One region of the Streptomyces tsukubensis genome, then DNA from elsewhere that is predicted to be linked to it. Evidence: predicted binding sites of a transcription regulator. Region 1 holds the regulator's gene; each other region holds the start of a gene.

Region 1 (5,654 bases):
CTGCGCCCGGACGAACGCCGCGTCGACCACGGCCCCGTGCCCCGGGACATAGGCGGCGTCCTCCCCGCCCAGCGCCAGCAGCCGGTCCAGGGCGGCAGGCCAGCGGGCGCCGACCGCGTCCGGGCCCGCCTGCGGCTCGCCGGACTCCTCCACCAGATCCCCGCAGAACACCACCTCGGGCTCGCCGGGCACCAGGACCGCCAGATCGTGCCCGGTGTGCCCGGGACCGACGTTCGCCAGCAGCACCCGGCGCCCGCCCAGGTCCAGCATCCGCTCCCCGGTGACCGTGTGCCCCGGCGCCACCAGCGAATCCGCCGACCGGGCCGCCTCCTCCTCCGGTACCCCGAACCGCACCGCGTCCGCCCGCAGTTCCTCCCGCTCCCTCGGCAGCAGCGTGTCCATGCCGACCGCCCCGAACACCTCGGCACCGGGAAACGCCGCCGTACCCATCACATGGTCGAAGTGCGGATGGCTGAGCGCGATATGCGTCACCCGACGGCCGCCCAGCAGCGCCTCCGCCCGGGCCCGCAGCGCGGCGCCCTCTGCGAGCGTCGAACCCGTGTCGTACAGCAGCGCGCCGTCCCGGCCGGCGATCAGCCCGCAGGTCGCGTCCCACCCGGGCAGCCTGCACCGGCCCACCCCCTCGGCCAGCCGCTCCCAGCCGTGGTCTTCCCAAGCGATGTCCATACCGGGACGCTATCGCCACGGCCCCCGGCACCGGCGGAGGGACCGGAGGGACCGGAAGGATCGGCGGGACCGGAGGAATCGGCGGGACCGGAGGAATCGGCGGGACGGCGCGGACGGAACGGATACAGGGGGCACAGGGCAGACGCAAGGGGCGGGCAGGGGAGCGCCCGGCCGGGGCGCACGGTAGCGTGACCGGTCGTCTTGCTCCGCCCGCACCGGGCGGCCGTACACTGGCACGGGGAAGATTTGGCACTCGTGCATGTGGAGTGCCAGATGGGTCACCGGGGAACGATCCGGAGAACCGTCCGTCCGCCCCGGGAGCCGAGGGCGGACAGAGCGGTCGGACGAAACAGTTGGAGGTGCGCGGGATGCTCAGCGAACGCAGACTTGAGGTGCTGCGCGCCATCGTCCAGGACTATGTCGGCACCGAGGAGCCCGTCGGCTCCAAGGCCCTCACCGAACGCCATCAGCTCGGCGTCTCCCCGGCCACCGTCCGCAACGACATGGCCGTGCTGGAGGAGGAGGGCTTCATCGCCCAGCCCCACACCAGCGCCGGGCGCATCCCCACCGACAAGGGCTACCGCCTCTTCGTCGACCGGCTCGCCGGGGTCAAGCCGCTCTCCGCGGCCGAGCGGCGCGCCATCCAGAGCTTCCTCGACGGAGCGGTCGACCTCGACGACGTCGTCGGCCGTACGGTACGGCTGCTGGCGCAGCTGACCCGCCAGGTCGCGATCGTGCAGTACCCCTCGCTGACCCGGTCCACGGTCCGCCACGTCGAACTGCTGTCGCTGGCGCCCGCCCGGCTGATGCTGGTCCTGATCACCGACACCGGCCGGGTCGAGCAGCGGATGATCGACTGCCCGGCCCCCTTCGGCGAGGCCTCCCTCGCCGATCTGCGGGCCCGGCTCAACAGCAGGGTCGTCGGCCGCCGGTTCACCGATGTGCCGCAGCTGGTGCAGGACCTGCCCGACTCCTTCGACGAGCCGGAGGACCGCGGCACGGTCACCACCGTGCTCTCCACCCTCCTCGAAACCCTCGTCGAGGAGACCGAGGAGCGGCTGATGATCGGCGGTACCGCCAATCTCACCCGCTTCGGACACGACTTCCCCCTGACGATCCGGCCGGTGCTGGAGGCGCTGGAGGAGCACGTGGTGCTCCTCAAGCTGCTCGGCGAGGCCAAGGAGTCCGGCGGAGGCATGGGCGTGACCGTGCGCATCGGTCACGAGAACGCCCACGAGGGGCTCAACGCAACGTCCGTCGTGACCGTGGGCTACGGTTCGGGCGACGAGGCAGTTGCCAAACTCGGCGTGGTCGGACCGACCCGCATGGACTACCCCGGAACGATGGGAGCGGTACGCGCAGTGGCACGTTACGTCGGACAGATCCTGGCGGAGTCGTAAGTGGCCACGGACTACTACGCCGTACTCGGCGTGCGCCGCGACGCCTCCCAGGACGAGATCAAGAAGGCGTTCCGCAGACTTGCCCGGGAACTCCACCCGGACGTGAACCCGGACCCGAAGACCCAGGAGCGGTTCAAGGAGATCAACGCCGCTTACGAGGTGCTGTCGGACCCGCAGAAGAAGCAGGTCTACGACCTCGGCGGCGATCCGCTGTCCCAGTCGGGCGGTGGCGGGGCGGGCGGCTTCGGCGCCGGCGGCTTCGGGAACTTCTCGGACATCATGGACGCCTTCTTCGGTACGGCGTCCCAGCGCGGCCCGCGCTCGCGCACCCGGCGCGGCCAGGACGCGATGATCCGGCTGGAGATCGAACTCAACGAGGCGGCCTTCGGCACCACCAAGGACATCCAGGTCGACACGGCCGTCGTCTGCACCACCTGCTCCGGCGAGGGCGCCGCCCCCGGCACCTCGGCGCAGACCTGCGACATGTGCCGCGGCCGCGGTGAGGTCTCCCAGGTCACCCGGTCCTTCCTGGGCCAGGTCATGACCTCCCGTCCCTGCCCGCAGTGCCAGGGCTTCGGTACGGTCGTCCCCACCCCGTGCCCCGAGTGCGCGGGCGACGGCCGGGTCCGCTCCCGCCGTACGCTGACGGTCAAGATCCCCGCGGGTGTCGACAACGGGACCCGTATCCAGCTGGCCGGGGAGGGCGAGGTCGGCCCCGGCGGCGGCCCCGCCGGCGATCTGTACGTCGAGATCCACGAACTGCCGCATCCGGTGTTCCAGCGCCGCGGCGACGATCTGCACTGCACGGTCACCATCCCCATGACGGCGGGCTCCCTCGGCACCAAGGTGCCGCTGGAGACCCTCGACGGTCTGGAGGAGGTCGACATCCGGCCCGGGACGCAGTCCGGGCAGTCGATCCCGCTCCACGGCCGAGGGGTGACGCATCTGCGCGGTGGCGGGCGCGGCGACCTCATCGTCCACGTCGAGGTGACGACCCCGACGAAGCTCGACCCCGAGCAGGAGCGGCTGATGCGCGAACTGGCGAAGCTGCGCGGCGAGGAGCGGCCGCAGGGCCAGTTCCAGCCCGGCCAGCAGGGCCTGTTCTCCCGGCTGAAGGACGCCTTCAACGGCCGCTAGGCCGTGTCTGACAAATCCCGTCTGGCCCGCGACGCCCGGCACGCACACTCTCCCCCTGTGCCCTTCGGGCACGGGAGGTGCCCCCAGCGTTGTCGGGATTTCCCGAGTACGTCCAGTACGAGGGAAACCGCCCCCTGGCTTCGCCGGGGGGACCCCCACCGCCTTGCGATTGCACGCACCTGGGGGTCCCCCCAGCCGCAGGGCTGGGGGAGCCGCAGGCCCCGCCCTCCGGGCGGACGACGCCATTTGTCAGACACGGCCTAGGCCGTATCGGATCGTCGACGAGGAGGGTCCCGGCCGCCCCGGGACCCTCCCGTCCGGCCCCCGGCCGGGGGCCGGACCCCTTTGCACGACATTGCGGCGGCAGGTACCCGGGGCCCGTTTCGTCACGGACGTACGCAGGTGGCACGATGCCTGCATGTCCTCCGCGCCCTCCGGGTCCCCCGCCCTTTCCGATCTGCTCCGGCACCCCGTGATCGCCGCGCCGATGGCCGGAGGGGCGTCCGGCCCGCGCCTCGCCGCCGCCGTCTCCGAAGCGGGCGGCCTCGGATTCCTCGCCGCCGGGTACAAGACCACCGACGGGATGTACCAGGAGATCAAGCAGATCCGGGGGCTCACTTCACGGCCGTTCGGCGTGAACCTGTTCATGCCGCAGCCCCGGATCTCCGACCCGAGCGCCGTCGAGGTCTACCGCCAGCAGCTCGCGGGCGAGTCGAGCTGGTACGAGACGCCGCTCGGCGATCCGGAGTCCGGCCGCGACGACGGGTACGAGGCCAAACTGGCCATCCTGCGGGACGATCCGGTGCCGGTGGTCTCCTTCACCTTCGGCTGCCCCGCCCCGGACGTCCTCGCGTCCTTCGCCCGGGCGGGCACGTACACGGTCGTCACCGTCACCACGCCCGAGGAGGCCCAGGCCGCGCAGTGGGCGGGCGCCGACGCGGTCTGCGTCCAGGGCATCGAGGCGGGCGGCCACCAGGGCACCCACCGCGACGATCCGGCGGCGGACGGCACCGGCATCGGACTGCTGACCCTGATCGCACTCGTCCGGGACGTCGTCGACCTGCCGGTCATCGCCACCGGCGGGCTGATGCGGGGCAGCCAGATCGCGGCCGTCCTGGCGGCCGGGGCGAGCGCGGCCCAGCTCGGCACGGCCTTCCTGGTCTGCCCCGAGTCCGGGGCGAATCCGCTGCACAAGCAGGCCATGACCAATCCGCTGTTCGTCCGCACCGAGCTGACCCGCGCCTTCACCGGCCGGCCCGCCCGCGGTCTGGTCAACCGCTTCCTGCGCGAGCACGGCCCCTACGCCCCCGCCGCCTACCCCGAGGTGCACCATCTGACGACCGGGCTGCGGAAGGCCGCGGCGCAGGCGGGCGACCCGCAGGGCATGGCGCTCTGGGCCGGACAGGGCCACCGGATGGCCCGCGCGCTCCCGGCCGCCGACCTGGTGGACACGCTCGTCGCCGAATGGCAGCACACCGCCTGGCAGGGCACCGAACAGCACGGCGCCGCGGGCCCGGACGGCACCTGGCAGGACCCGGAGGACCCGGCGGGCGACGGGGCCCCCGGCGGAACGGGCCGTACCGCTGCCGTCGGCGGCTCCACCGGCGGACGGGAGGACTCCTGATGACCGCGCCCGTGTTCGTCGTCGACTCCCTCGACGGCGCCGCCCCCGGCTCCCCCCTCGTCCTGGACGGCCCCGAGGGGCGGCACGCCGTCTCCGTGAAACGGCTCCAGCCCGGCGAGGACGTCGTCCTCACCGACGGCCGCGGCCGCGGTGCCGCGGGCCGGGTCCTGCGCACCGAGGGCAAGGACCGGCTGATCGTCGAACCGGTCTCGTTCCCCGACGAGCCCGAGCCCTCCCCCCGGATCACCGTCGTCCAGGCGCTCCCCAAGGGCGACCGCGGCGAACTCGCCGTCGAGACCATGACGGAGACCGGGACCGACGCGATCGTGCCCTGGTCCGCGTCCCGCTGCATCACCCAGTGGCGGGGCGACCGGGGCGCCAAATCCCTGGCGAAGTGGCGGGCCACGGCCCGCGAGGCGGGCAAGCAGTCGCGCCGCCTCCGCTTCCCCGAGATCACCGAACCGGCCACCACCCGCCGGGTCGCCGAACTCCTCGCCGAAGCCGACTTCGCCGCCGTCCTCCACGAGGAGGGCGCCGAACCCCTCGCCACCGCCGTGCTGCCCACCGCGGGCTCCGTCGTGGTCGTCGTCGGACCGGAGGGCGGGGTGTCGCCGGAGGAGATCGCCCTGTTCGAAGCGGCCGGGGCCCGCCCGTACCGGCTGGGCCGCAGTGTGCTCCGTACCTCCACCGCGGGTACGGCGGCGACGGCCCTGCTCCTGACCCGCACCGGCCGCTGGTCCTGACCGCCCCCGGCCAGCCTCCCCGTGGAGGGTCCGTACGGGTGAGCCTGGCCGCAACCGGTCTTT
Region 2 (5,654 bases), 2.6 Mb from region 1:
GAGGCCGACCTCTTCGGAGACGACGGTGGCACCGGTGAGGGTGGCCATGTCCTGGAGCATCGCCTTGCGGCGGTCGCCGAAGCCGGGGGCCTTGACGGCGACGGCGTTGAAGGTGCCGCGGATCTTGTTGACGACGAGGGTGGAGAGCGCTTCGCCCTCGACGTCCTCGGCGATGATCAGCAGCGGCTTGGAGCCGCCGGCCTGGATGACCTTCTCCAGGAGGGGCAGCAGGTCCTGGATGGAGCCGATCTTGCCCTGGTTGATCAGGATGTACGGGTCGTCGAGGACGGCCTCCATACGCTCCTGGTCGGAGACCATGTAGGGGGAGAGGTAGCCCTTGTCGAAGGCCATGCCCTCGGTGAAGTCGAGCTCCAGGCCGAAGGTGTTGGACTCCTCGACGGTGATGACACCGTCCTTGCCGACCTTGTCCATCGCCTCGCCGATGAGCTCGCCGACCTGCGGGTCCTGGGCGGAGAGCCCGGCGACAGCGGCGATGTCGGCCTTGTCCTCGATGGGACGGGCGGTGGCGAGGAGGTCGTCGGAGACGGCCTTGACCGCGGCGTCGATGCCCTTCTTGAGGGCGGCGGGGGAGGCGCCGGCGGCGACGTTGCGCAGGCCTTCGCGGACGAGGGCCTGGGCCAGGACGGTCGCGGTGGTGGTGCCGTCACCCGCGATGTCGTTGGTCTTGGTCGCCACCTCCTTGACGAGCTGGGCGCCGAGGTTCTCGTACGGGTCGTCGAGCTCGACCTCGCGCGCGATCGTGACACCGTCGTTGGTGATGGTGGGGGCGCCGAACTTCTTGTCGATGACGACGTTGCGGCCGCGGGGGCCGATCGTCACCTTCACCGTGTCGGCAAGCTTGTTGACGCCGCGCTCAAGGGCGCGACGGGCGTCCTCGTCGAACTTCAGGATCTTCGCCATGGGAGCGTTTCTGTCCTCTTCTGAGACGTACTGCGAAAAACTGCGCCCCCAGCGCCCGTGCTAGTGAGAGTCAGCGGGTGCCAGGGGCGCAGATCAAGAACAAGCGGAGACTGCTCGGCTTACTTCTCGACGATCGCGAGCACGTCGCGGGCCGAGAGGACGAGGTACTCGTCGCCGTTGTACTTCACCTCGGTGCCGCCGTACTTGCTGTAGAGCACGACGTCGCCGACCTTGACGTCGAGCGGCAGGCGCTCGCCGTTCTCGAAGCGACCCGGGCCGACCGCGAGGACGGCGCCCTCCTGGGGCTTCTCCTTCGCGGTGTCCGGAATGACCAGGCCGGAGGCCGTGGTCTGCTCGGCGTCGAGCGGCTGGACCACAATGCGGTCCTCAAGCGGCTTGATGGCAACCTTGGAGCTGGCGGTCGTCACGATCCGACCTCCCCCTTCGGAGATCTCACGGGGTTAACTGTCTGAGGTGGCGACCAGGTGGATCCGTCGTCGCGGGTGCCGGACCTGCCCGTCGCTGTGTTGGCACTCTCCAGTGGGGAGTGCCAGACCCGAGACTATGACCGCGATTAGCACTCGGTCAAGCGGAGTGCCAATGCGTCCGCCGTCGGCGGAACGGTTGCGGGTCGGCGCGCGGGGGCGTACGCGCCCCTGCGGCCCCTGTTTCCTCCCTCTCCCGGGCGTCCTGGAAACCCGGTACGGCCGGGGGCGCTACCGGTCCCGGGGTGCTTGCAGCGCGCCGCCCGGGCGGGGCGCGGGGCGGCGGGTGCCGTGGAGCCGGTCCAGCAGGCGGCCGGCCGGTTCGGCGAGTGCGGGGGCATGGATGGCGGGTGCGGCCGGGGTCCCGGAGGCGGGGGTACGGAGCGGGGCACGGCTCCGTACCGCCCCGGGCCCCACCGGAGCGTCCGGGGCCCCCGTGCGGCCCCCGACCGGGCCCGGCGGCCCGCCCCGTACTCCTGCGGACTGCGGCCCGGGGCCCGGCCGTCCCGCGGGGTCCGGCGCGGGGGCGCCGCTCCGTACCGCCGCGGGCTCCGGCCCGAAACGGGCCCGGGGGCCCGGGGCCGGGGAGGCCGCCGGGGTTTCACCGGAGTGGACCGCCCGCCTCCCCAGCCGTTCGATGGGGTCGACGGCCGGGGAGGCGCAGCCGGAGCAGCCCAGCAGCGCCCCCGCGGCCAGCACGGCCGCGAGCTGTGCGGCCGTGCCCGGTCTCACACGTAGTCCTCTAGGCGGGCGACGGCGTATCCCTTGTCGGTGACCGTCTTCATGACCTGGCGGACCATGTCGGGCATGGAGCCCTTCCAGTCCCCGGTGCCGCGGAAGTGGGTGAGGATGATGTCGCCCGGGTGGAGGTCGCGGTCCCATTCCCGCCACTCCATGTGGTCGGGGAAGGCTTCGGCGGCCCAGAGCGGCACGGCCTTGACCCCGCACTCCTGGGCGGCGCGCAGGGTGTCGCCGTTGTAGTTGCCGTACGGCGGCCGGAAGAGCGGCGGGCGTTTCCCGTACAGCCGCTGGAGGTTGTCCTGCTGCCCGCAGATCTCCTTCTTCTGGGCCTCGTAGGAGAGTCCGGGCATATAGCGGTGGTTGAGGGTGTGGTTGTGGAGGGCGACGCCCTCGTCCTGCATGCGCCGGAAGTAGCCGTAGTTGTCGTTGATCACGTAGTCGCTGAGGAAGGCGCTGTACGGGATCTTCAGTTCGCTCATCATCCGGATGAAGTCGGGGTCCTTCTCGGCTCCGTCGTCGACCGTCAGGAAGACGACCTTCTCCTTCACCGGGACGGTGGTGAAGACCGGCGGGAGGGCCGCGCCGCCTTCGACCTCGAAGCCCTTGCGGGTGTTGAGGAAGGGTTTGACGGGAGGCGGCTGGGGGGCGGGCAGGGGGACCTTGTCCAGGCCCCATCTGCCGATCGCGGCCGCCCTGGCCTTCTGCACCTTCTCGACCTGGTCCACATAGGCGGCGCGCGATCCGGCGGGGCCGGACCGGTGGGCGTCCTTCTCGGCCCGTTCGAGCTGGGACGCCTCCGCCTGGGCCCCGGGGTGGGGCTGGGCGCCGCCGTGTTCGCCGGGACCGGGGACGGTACAGCCGGAGCCGAGCACACCGGCGAGCAGCGCGGCGGCGACCGCACGCCCCCGCAGTGCTCTGCGCGCCCCCGGACGGCGCCCGGCCGCCCCCCGCCCATCCGCACCCATTGCAACCATCTTTCCGTTTTGTCGTACTAGCCGCATGGCGCTGAATCCTGGCAGCAGACGCCCGCCGGATCCGTACGACACCGCCGTCGCCGCCGGTCCGTGACCCGCCTGGCCCAGCCCCGGCGTGTACCTGGCCCAGAATGGCCGGGTGAACGACGCCGCCATCCCGCTCCCCGAACCCCTCGCCACTCTGCTGTCCCCCGAGGGCCGGGCCCTCCTCGACGAGCTGCGCGATTACGACCCCGCCCGGGAGCTGGCCCTGGCGACCAGGCTGCGCCGCGACCATCCGGCGGACCGGGTCTCGGCCGCGCTCGGACAGGCCAGGCTCCGGCAGCGGGCGGTGGCCAAGTTCGGCGCGGTGGACGCGTACCGCATGTTCTTCACCCCGAACGGCGTCGAGCAGGCCACCCGCGCCCCCGTCGCGGCCCATCGCGCGGCCCGGCTGGCGGCCCTCGGCGTCCGCAGCGCCGCGGATCTGTGCAGCGGTATCGGCGGTGACGCGATCGCGCTGGCCCGGGCGGGCATCCGGGTGCTGGCCGTCGACCGCGATCCGCTGACCGCCGCCACCGTCCGCGCCAACGCCGACGCCCTCGGCCTCGGTGAACTGGTCGAAGTGCGCTGCGCGGATGTCACGGAGGTCGACGTCTCGGCGTACGACGCGGTGTTCACCGATCCCGCGCGCCGCGGCGGCCGGGGCCGGATCTTCGACCCGGAGGCGTACTCGCCCCCGCTGTCCTGGGCGATCGAAGCGGCCCGGAGCAGGCCGGTCGCCGCGCTCAAGATCGCGCCGGGGATTCCGCACGAGCTGATCCCCGGGGACTTCGCGGCGGAGTGGATCTCGTACGAGGGCGAGGTCAAGGAGGCGGTCCTGTGGCGGGGTACCGGGGATCCGGCACCGGGCCGGGTCGCCGCGACGCTGCTGTCCGGCGCGGGCACGGGCTCCGGGCCGTCGGCCTCATACACCCTGGTCGGACGCGGTCTGCCGGATCCGCAGGTCCGTCCCGTCGGCCGGTATCTGTACGAGCCGGACGGGGCGGTCATCCGCGCGCATCTGGTCGCCGAGGTCGCGGCCGAGCTCGCGGGCGGCGGTCTGATCGACGCGACGATCGCCTATGTGACGGCGGACGAACTGCGCCCGCTGCCGTCGGCCACGGCGTACGAGATCACCGATGTGCTCCCGTTCGGTCTGAAGAAGCTGAAGGCGCTGCTGCGGGAGCGCGGGGTGGGCTCGCTGACGGTGAAGAAGCGGGGGTCGGCGGTGGAGCCGGAGGAGGTGCGGCGGAAGGTGAAACCGCAGGGTCCGAACGCGGCGACGGTCTTTCTCACCAGGGTCGACGGCGCACCGTCGATGCTGATCGGCCGGCCGGCGGGGACCGGGTCCGGGCGGTAGCGCGGTGCGCCCGGGGGCGGCCGTCAGCGGTGGGCGCCGCCGGGGCGGCGGGCGGCCGGGACCGGGTTCAGCAGGCCGGCCAGCCAGTGGAGATGGGCGACCGCGTTCACCAGGCCCGCGAGGCCCGCGACGACCGGGGCGATGCCCGCGCCCATCACGTACACGAGGGTGCTGTGGGGGGTGCGGCCCCCGCCGTCCTCCAGGGAGTCAGGCAGCCCGGCGCAGACCGCGAGACCGGCCACGACGAAGCCGAACGACACCATCAGCCAGCCGGCGTTCAGCCATCCCCGGCCGTACCGCGCGTCGCCCCGGGGGTCGCGGTCGAGTGCCGTCCAGGCGCGCAGCAGCGCCCGTACGGCCCGGGCCTCGCGGGCCTCGGACACCGCCACGGCCAGCGCGGGGACCAGGATCACCACTCCGACCAGGCCGACGAACCCGGCGAAGACCAGGTTGAAGCCGTCGAGGGTGTCGTCGAGGGACATCAGCCCGACGCCGACCAGCCCCCAGCCCAGTTCGAACGCGAGGACCACCAGGACCAGTCCGAGGAGCCGGAACGGGCCGACCGACCGGCGCGTCAGCTCGTCGAGGACGCGGCGCCGCTCGTCGAGCAGGGAGCCCCGGTCCCGCCAGGGGGCTATGCCGTGCGGTCCGTCGGGATCCGGTGGCGGCGAAGGCAGCTCAGACATGCGCGGAGACTATCCGCCGGGAACGACATCCGGGCCGGGACCCGTCCGGCCGGGCTCCCCGGCCGCCCGTTCCGCCCGTTCTGCCTGTTCCGACTGTTCCGCTCGTCCCGGCTGTCCTGGCTGTTCCGGCTGTTCCGCCCGTTCCGCCCGGGTCAGCAGCAGCTCGCGCTCCCGGTCGTTGCGGGCCAGCGCGGCCGCCGCGAGGAACTCCTCCCTGGCCGCGTCCCACCGTCCCAGCCTGGCCAGCAGATCACCGCGCACGCTCGGCAGCAGGTGGTAGTCCTTCAGCTCCGGGTCCCCGGCGATCGCGTCCACCAGGGCGAGACCGGTCTCGGGCCCCTCCGCCATGGCGACGGCCACCGCCCGGTTCAGCTCCACGACCGGGGACGGCCGGACCGCGGCGAGCTGCCCGTAGAGCGTGACGATCACGGCCCAGTCGGTGTCCTCGTACCGCAGGGCCTGCGCA
Region 3 (5,654 bases), 1.1 Mb from region 1:
TGAAGAAGGGCGCGACCCTCACCGTCGCCGCCACGCTCACCGAGCGCAGCGGCAGCACCTGGCGGCCCCTGGCCCAGCACTGGGCGACGCTGTCCTTCCTCCCGAAGGGCAGCACCAAGTGGTCCATCGCCGGACACGTCCGGGCGGACGCCAAGGGCAAGGCCGTCATGAAGGTCCGCGCCGGGGCCGACGGCTACTGGCGCTTCACCTACACCGGCAGCTCCCGGCACTACGACGCCGCGGGCGCCTCGGACTACGTCGACGTCCGCTGAACCGGCAGGCCGGTCCGGGCACCACCCGGACCGGCCCCGGAGCACAGCAGCAACGCCGAAGGGCGGTACCCCCCTGGGAGTGGGGGTACCGCCCTCCGCTTTTACGGCTCGGTTCGCCTCCGGGGCGCTTCAGCCGTGTTCTTCAGTCGATCGTGCTCGGCCACTCGTTCCTCGCGGCCTGCGCGCGTTCTCCTTCCAGACCACGACGCGCCCCTTCGGCTCACTCGCCGACTCGGCCTTGCCGATCCTGGGAGATCCCGGGATCAGAAGTCCATGTCACCGCCCGGCATGCCGCCCGGAGCGGCCGCAGCGGCCTTCTCCGGCTTGTCGGCGATGACGGCCTCGGTGGTCAGGAACAGCGCGGCGATCGACGCGGCGTTCTGCAGCGCGGAGCGCGTCACCTTCGCCGGGTCGAGAATGCCCTCGGCGATCATGTCGACGTACTCGCCGGACGCGGCGTTCAGACCGTGGCCGGGGGTCAGGTTGCGCACCTTCTCCACGACGACACCGCCCTCCAGGCCGGCGTTGACGGCGATCTGCTTCAGCGGGGCCTCCAGCGCGAGCTTCACGGCGTTGGCACCGGTCGCCTCGTCGCCTTCGAGCTCCAGCTTGTCGAAGACCGAGGAGGCCTGCAGCAGGGCCACGCCACCACCGGCGACGATGCCCTCCTCGACGGCCGCCTTCGCGTTGCGAACGGCGTCCTCGATGCGGTGCTTGCGCTCCTTCAGCTCGACCTCGGTCGCGGCACCGGCCTTGATGACGGCCACGCCGCCGGCCAGCTTCGCCAGGCGCTCCTGGAGCTTCTCGCGGTCGTAGTCCGAGTCGGAGTTCTCGATCTCGGCGCGGATCTGGTTGACCCGCCCGGCGACCTGGTCGCTGTCACCGGCACCGTCGACGATGGTCGTCTCGTCCTTGGTGATGACCACCTTGCGGGCGCGGCCCAGCAGGTCGAGGCCCGCGTTCTCCAGCTTGAGGCCGACCTCCTCGGAGATGACCGTGCCGCCGGTGAGGATGGCGATGTCGTTCAGCATCGCCTTGCGGCGGTCGCCGAAGCCCGGAGCCTTGACGGCGACGGACTTGAAGGTGCCGCGGATCTTGTTGACGATCAGCGTCGACAGGGCCTCGGCCTCGACGTCCTCGGCGATGATCAGCAGCGCCTTGCCGGACTGCATGACCTTCTCCAGCAGCGGCAGGAGGTCCTTGACCGAGGAGATCTTGGAGTTGACGACGAGGATGTACGGGTCGTCGAGGACGGCCTCCATACGCTCCATGTCGGTGGCGAAGTACGCCGAGATGTAGCCCTTGTCGAAGCGCATACCCTCGGTGAGCTCCAGCTCCAGACCGAAGGTCTGGGACTCCTCGACGGTGATGACGCCTTCCTTGCCGACCTTGTCCATGGCCTCGGCGATCAGCTCGCCGATCTGGGTGTCGCCGGCGGAGATGGAGGCGGTGGAGGCGATCTGCTCCTTGGTCTCCACGTCCTTCGCCTGTTCGAGGAGGGCACCGGAGACGGCCTCGACGGCCTTCTCGATACCGCGCTTCAGGCTCATCGGGTTGGCACCGGCGGCCACGTTGCGCAGGCCCTCGCGGACCAGCGCCTGGGCCAGAACGGTCGCCGTGGTCGTACCGTCACCGGCGACGTCGTCCGTCTTCTTGGCGACTTCCTTGACCAGCTCGGCGCCGATCTTCTCGTACGGGTCCTCCAGCTCGATCTCCTTGGCGATGGACACACCATCGTTGGTGATCGTGGGGGCGCCCCACTTCTTCTCGAGGACGACGTTGCGGCCCTTGGGGCCAAGGGTGACCTTGACGGCGTCGGCGAGCTGGTTCATCCCGCGCTCGAGACCGCGCCGTGCCTCCTCGTCGAACGCGATGATCTTTGCCATGTGAAGTGTCCTCCACGGACTGGAGTAGGAAGCTCTTCGGACCGCGCCTGCGCCCGCGACGGACGGCCTGCCGGACCGTGCCGCTCCATGCGCCGCACGCCCGGCGAGCCTCACCGACTCGGCCCTTTGTTATCACTCTCACTGGGAGAGTGCTAACGCCAATGATTAGCACTCGGCACCCGAGAGTGCAAGGCCGCTCCTGGTGTACCGCCCGAGGGGGCGGGTGCGGACGGGGTCCGGGGCGGGTGCGGGCGAGGCTCCGGCGGCGGGGTCCGGCGGCGGGCGGAACGGCGCTCCAGTCGCGGGAAACGCGCAGGGCCCGCACCCCGGTGAGCGGGATGCGGACCCTATTGAATGCGTCTGCGTGCGAGCGTATGCGTGCGTCGACGCGCAAGCGCGCGGAAGGAAGAGTCGGTCAGGCCGAGAGCTTGACCATATCGGCCTGCGGGCCCTTCTGGCCCTGCGAGATCTCGAACTCGACCCGCTGCCCCTCTTCCAGGGTGCGGTAGCCGTCCATCTGAATCGCGCTGTAGTGGACGAAAACATCCGCACCACCGTCGACCGCGATGAAGCCGTACCCCTTCTCCGCGTTGAACCACTTGACGGTGCCCTGAGCCATGCCTAACTCCCCTATTACTGGCCCTTGCACAGGACCGCACCTCGCGGACCCGGGTCTGAGCTCACCCGACCTCACAGGTGTGCGCCGGAACGCGTCGACCGCGGCTGAATGTATCTGCACAACTGCCCTCTGCAACAGGGCAATCGGGCGGGAAATCCGGAAGGCTACTATCGGGTAATTCTCCTGAATTCAGGAAATTCCGGGGCAAGTCCGACCGGACAAAAGGAATCTATGAGACAGAGTGCGCCTGCACATTGGCTGCTTCTTATCGAGCCCGGGCGCATTCTCATACCTGGCCATGGGTGGATGATCACCGGGCCTTCCCCAACTCTAGCGTGTTCAACCATGCAGAATGGCCCCCTCCGTTTGTCTTACGGAGGGGGCCATTTCGATGACCGAGGGTCAGCGCCGCGGACCGCGGGGCCCGGGGCCGCCGGCGGGGGCGTACGCCCGCGTGCGGAGCCGGGCGGTCAGCCGCCGGCGACTGCCGGGATGATCGAGATTCCGGCGCCGTCGGGGGTCGCGGTCTCCAGCCCCTGCTCGAACCGGACGTCGTCGTCGTTGACGTACACATTGACGAAGCGGCGCAGCTTCCCCTGGTCGTCCAGGACCCGGGCGGAGATCCCCGCGTGGTTCTTCTCCAGATCGGCGATGACCTCGGCGAGGGTCGCGCCCTCGGCGGCCACCTCGGCCTGTCCGCCGGTGTAGGTGCGCAGGATGGTCGGGATGCGAACGTTGACGCTCATGGGTGGTGCCTTCCTCGGGCGGTGGCCCGGGCTCGGTGGACGGCTCGGCGGTCGGAAGCGGCGGCGGGAGGTCCCGGACGGCCCCGGCGGGTCAGCGGCCGGGGCGCTGCCGGGACTGCGGCCGGTCAGTGGGTGGCGAGACCCGCCGCGCGGAACGCGTCCAGGCTCGGCCGGATGGTGGCGGTGGGGCCGCTGGTCGCGGCGACCGCGTCCAGCGTCTTGAGCCCGTCGCCCGTGTTGATGACGACGGTGGTCGCGGCGGGGTCCAGCACCCCCGACTCCAGCAGCTTCTTCGCCACCCCGACCGTCACGCCGCCCGCGGTCTCCGCGAAGATCCCCTCGGTCCTGGCGAGCAGCTTGATGCCCTCGACGACCTGCTCGTCCGTGACGTCCTCCACCGCACCGCCGGTGCGCCGGGCGATGTCCAGGACATAGGGACCGTCCGCCGGGTTGCCGATGGCGAGCGACTTGACGATGGTGTCCGGCTTCACCGGCCGGACCACGTCGTGGCCCGCCTTGTAGGCGGCGGAGACCGGCGAGCAGCCCTCGGCCTGCGCGGCGATGATCCGGTACGGCTTCTCCTCGACCAGACCGACCTTGATGAGCTCCTGGAGCCCCTTGTCGATCTTGGTGAGCTGGGAGCCGGAGGCCACCGGGACGACGATCTGGTCCGGGATCCGCCAGCCGAGCTGCTCGCAGATCTCGTACGCCAGGGTCTTGGAGCCCTCCGCGTAGTACGGCCGCAGATTGACGTTGGTGAAGCCCCAGCCCTCGCCGATCGGGTCGCCGATCAGCTCGGAGCAGAAACGGTTCACGTCGTCATAGGTGCCCTCGATGGCGACGACGTCGCCGCCGTAGACGGCAGCCATGACGACCTTGCCCTGCTCCAGGTCGTGCGGGATGAAGACGCAGGACCGCAGCCCGGCGCGGGCGGCGGCGGCGCCCACGGCGCCCGCGAGGTTGCCGGTGGAGGAGCAGGAGAGGGTGGTGAAGCCGAAGGCGCGGGCGGCCTCGACGGCGATGGCCACGACCCGGTCCTTGAAGGAGTGGGTCGGGTTGCCGGAGTCGTCCTTCACATACAGCTCACCGGTGACGCCCAGCTCGGCGGCGAGCCGGTCGGCCTTCACGAGCCGGGTGAAACCGGGGTTGAGATTGGGCTTGTCGGCCACGTCGGCGGGGACGGGCAGCAGGGGCGCGTAACGCCAGATGCTCTCCGGGCCGGCCTCGATGGCCTTGCGCAGCGCCTCCGGGTCTCCGGTGGGCAGCTCGTAGGCGGCTTCCAGGGGACCGAAACAGGAGGCACAGGCGAAGCTCGGACTGAGCGGGGTGCGCTCTCCGCACTCGCGACAGGAGAGCGCGACGGCGGGACCGAGATCCACTGAGGGGGCGGCGGGGGCGGTGGTGGTGTCGGTGGTGCTTGCGACGGTCTGCGCAGCCATGGAGGCGAGGCCCTTTCTCCTCATCTTCCTCATGGCGCATCTCGCCATGAGACGGATTTGGCACCTTCCCTAGCCGGGAGCCTCGCGGCGTGGACGGGCGCTGTCCGCTGCTGCGGATCGCACTGTCACGACGGAGACCGGCTGGAGGGTTGCCGGGGCTTCAACGGGCCGTTTCCCTCTGCCCCTCTGGATGAGCGGTATTTGATTGTTGAGCAAGTTGAACGCCGGACCCCGACATGCGACGGTCATCCGCGTTGTTCAAGACTGTAACTGAAGGTCCGGACGGTTGAGATAGTCGTCCGTACCGCGAGATGGATCACACGGGCGCGTCCGGACGCGCACGGAAGGCACCCGGACCCCCCCTCCCGTACGCCCGGAAGGACGTGGGAGGCATCCCGACGGTTGAGGAGTAGAGCACGTGCTCGAAGAGGTAGAGCGCTGGCTGGCGACGCGTTCCTGGTCGGCGGCGGACCGCCCGCTTCCGGCGCTGCTCGCGGCCAAACGGGCGGCCGCGCCCTCACCGACGGTGAGCGTCGTGCTGCCCGCGCTCGATGAGGAGGCGACGGTCGGTGACATCGTCACCGTGATCCGCCGGGAGCTGATGGAGAAGGTTCCGCTGGTCGACGAGCTGGTGGTGATCGACTCGGGCTCCACCGACCGGACCGCGGAGGTCGCCGCGGCGGCCGGGGCGC

What was found. Region 1 encodes HrcA, which represses chaperone genes, less so after heat shock. Its sites were predicted from a motif close to TTNGCACTCNGNNNNNCNGAGTGCNAA; they were not measured.
Region 2: the regulator HrcA is predicted to act here: its motif matches at 1,496-1,522, upstream of groES (co-chaperone GroES).
Region 3: the regulator HrcA is predicted to act here: its motif matches at 2,288-2,314, upstream of groL (chaperonin GroEL).

The regions. Positions count from the first base shown of each region.
Region 1 covers NZ_CP020700.1:2,363,247-2,368,900, reverse strand. Annotated here, with positions in the region: gene B7R87_RS08940 (MBL fold metallo-hydrolase) at 1-687, opposite strand, end outside; gene hrcA (heat-inducible transcriptional repressor HrcA) at 1,056-2,087, shown strand; gene dnaJ (molecular chaperone DnaJ) at 2,088-3,224, shown strand; gene B7R87_RS08925 (nitronate monooxygenase) at 3,643-4,848, shown strand; gene B7R87_RS08920 (16S rRNA (uracil(1498)-N(3))-methyltransferase) at 4,848-5,591, shown strand.
Region 2 covers NZ_CP020700.1:4,932,750-4,938,403, reverse strand. Annotated here, with positions in the region: gene groL (chaperonin GroEL) at 1-921, opposite strand, end outside; gene groES (co-chaperone GroES) at 1,041-1,349, opposite strand; gene B7R87_RS20430 (hypothetical protein) at 1,638-2,138, opposite strand; gene B7R87_RS20425 (polysaccharide deacetylase family protein) at 2,135-3,112, opposite strand; gene B7R87_RS20420 (THUMP-like domain-containing protein) at 3,261-4,502, shown strand; gene B7R87_RS20415 (hypothetical protein) at 4,526-5,188, opposite strand; gene B7R87_RS20410 (RNA polymerase sigma factor) at 5,198-5,654, opposite strand, start outside.
Region 3 covers NZ_CP020700.1:3,437,296-3,442,949, reverse strand. Annotated here, with positions in the region: gene B7R87_RS13585 (hypothetical protein) at 1-272, shown strand, start outside; gene groL (chaperonin GroEL) at 536-2,158, opposite strand; gene B7R87_RS13575 (cold-shock protein) at 2,574-2,777, opposite strand; gene B7R87_RS13570 (MoaD/ThiS family protein) at 3,248-3,523, opposite strand; gene thrC (threonine synthase) at 3,649-4,962, opposite strand; SAM riboswitch class I at 4,980-5,159, opposite strand; gene B7R87_RS13560 (glucosyl-3-phosphoglycerate synthase) at 5,381-5,654, shown strand, end outside.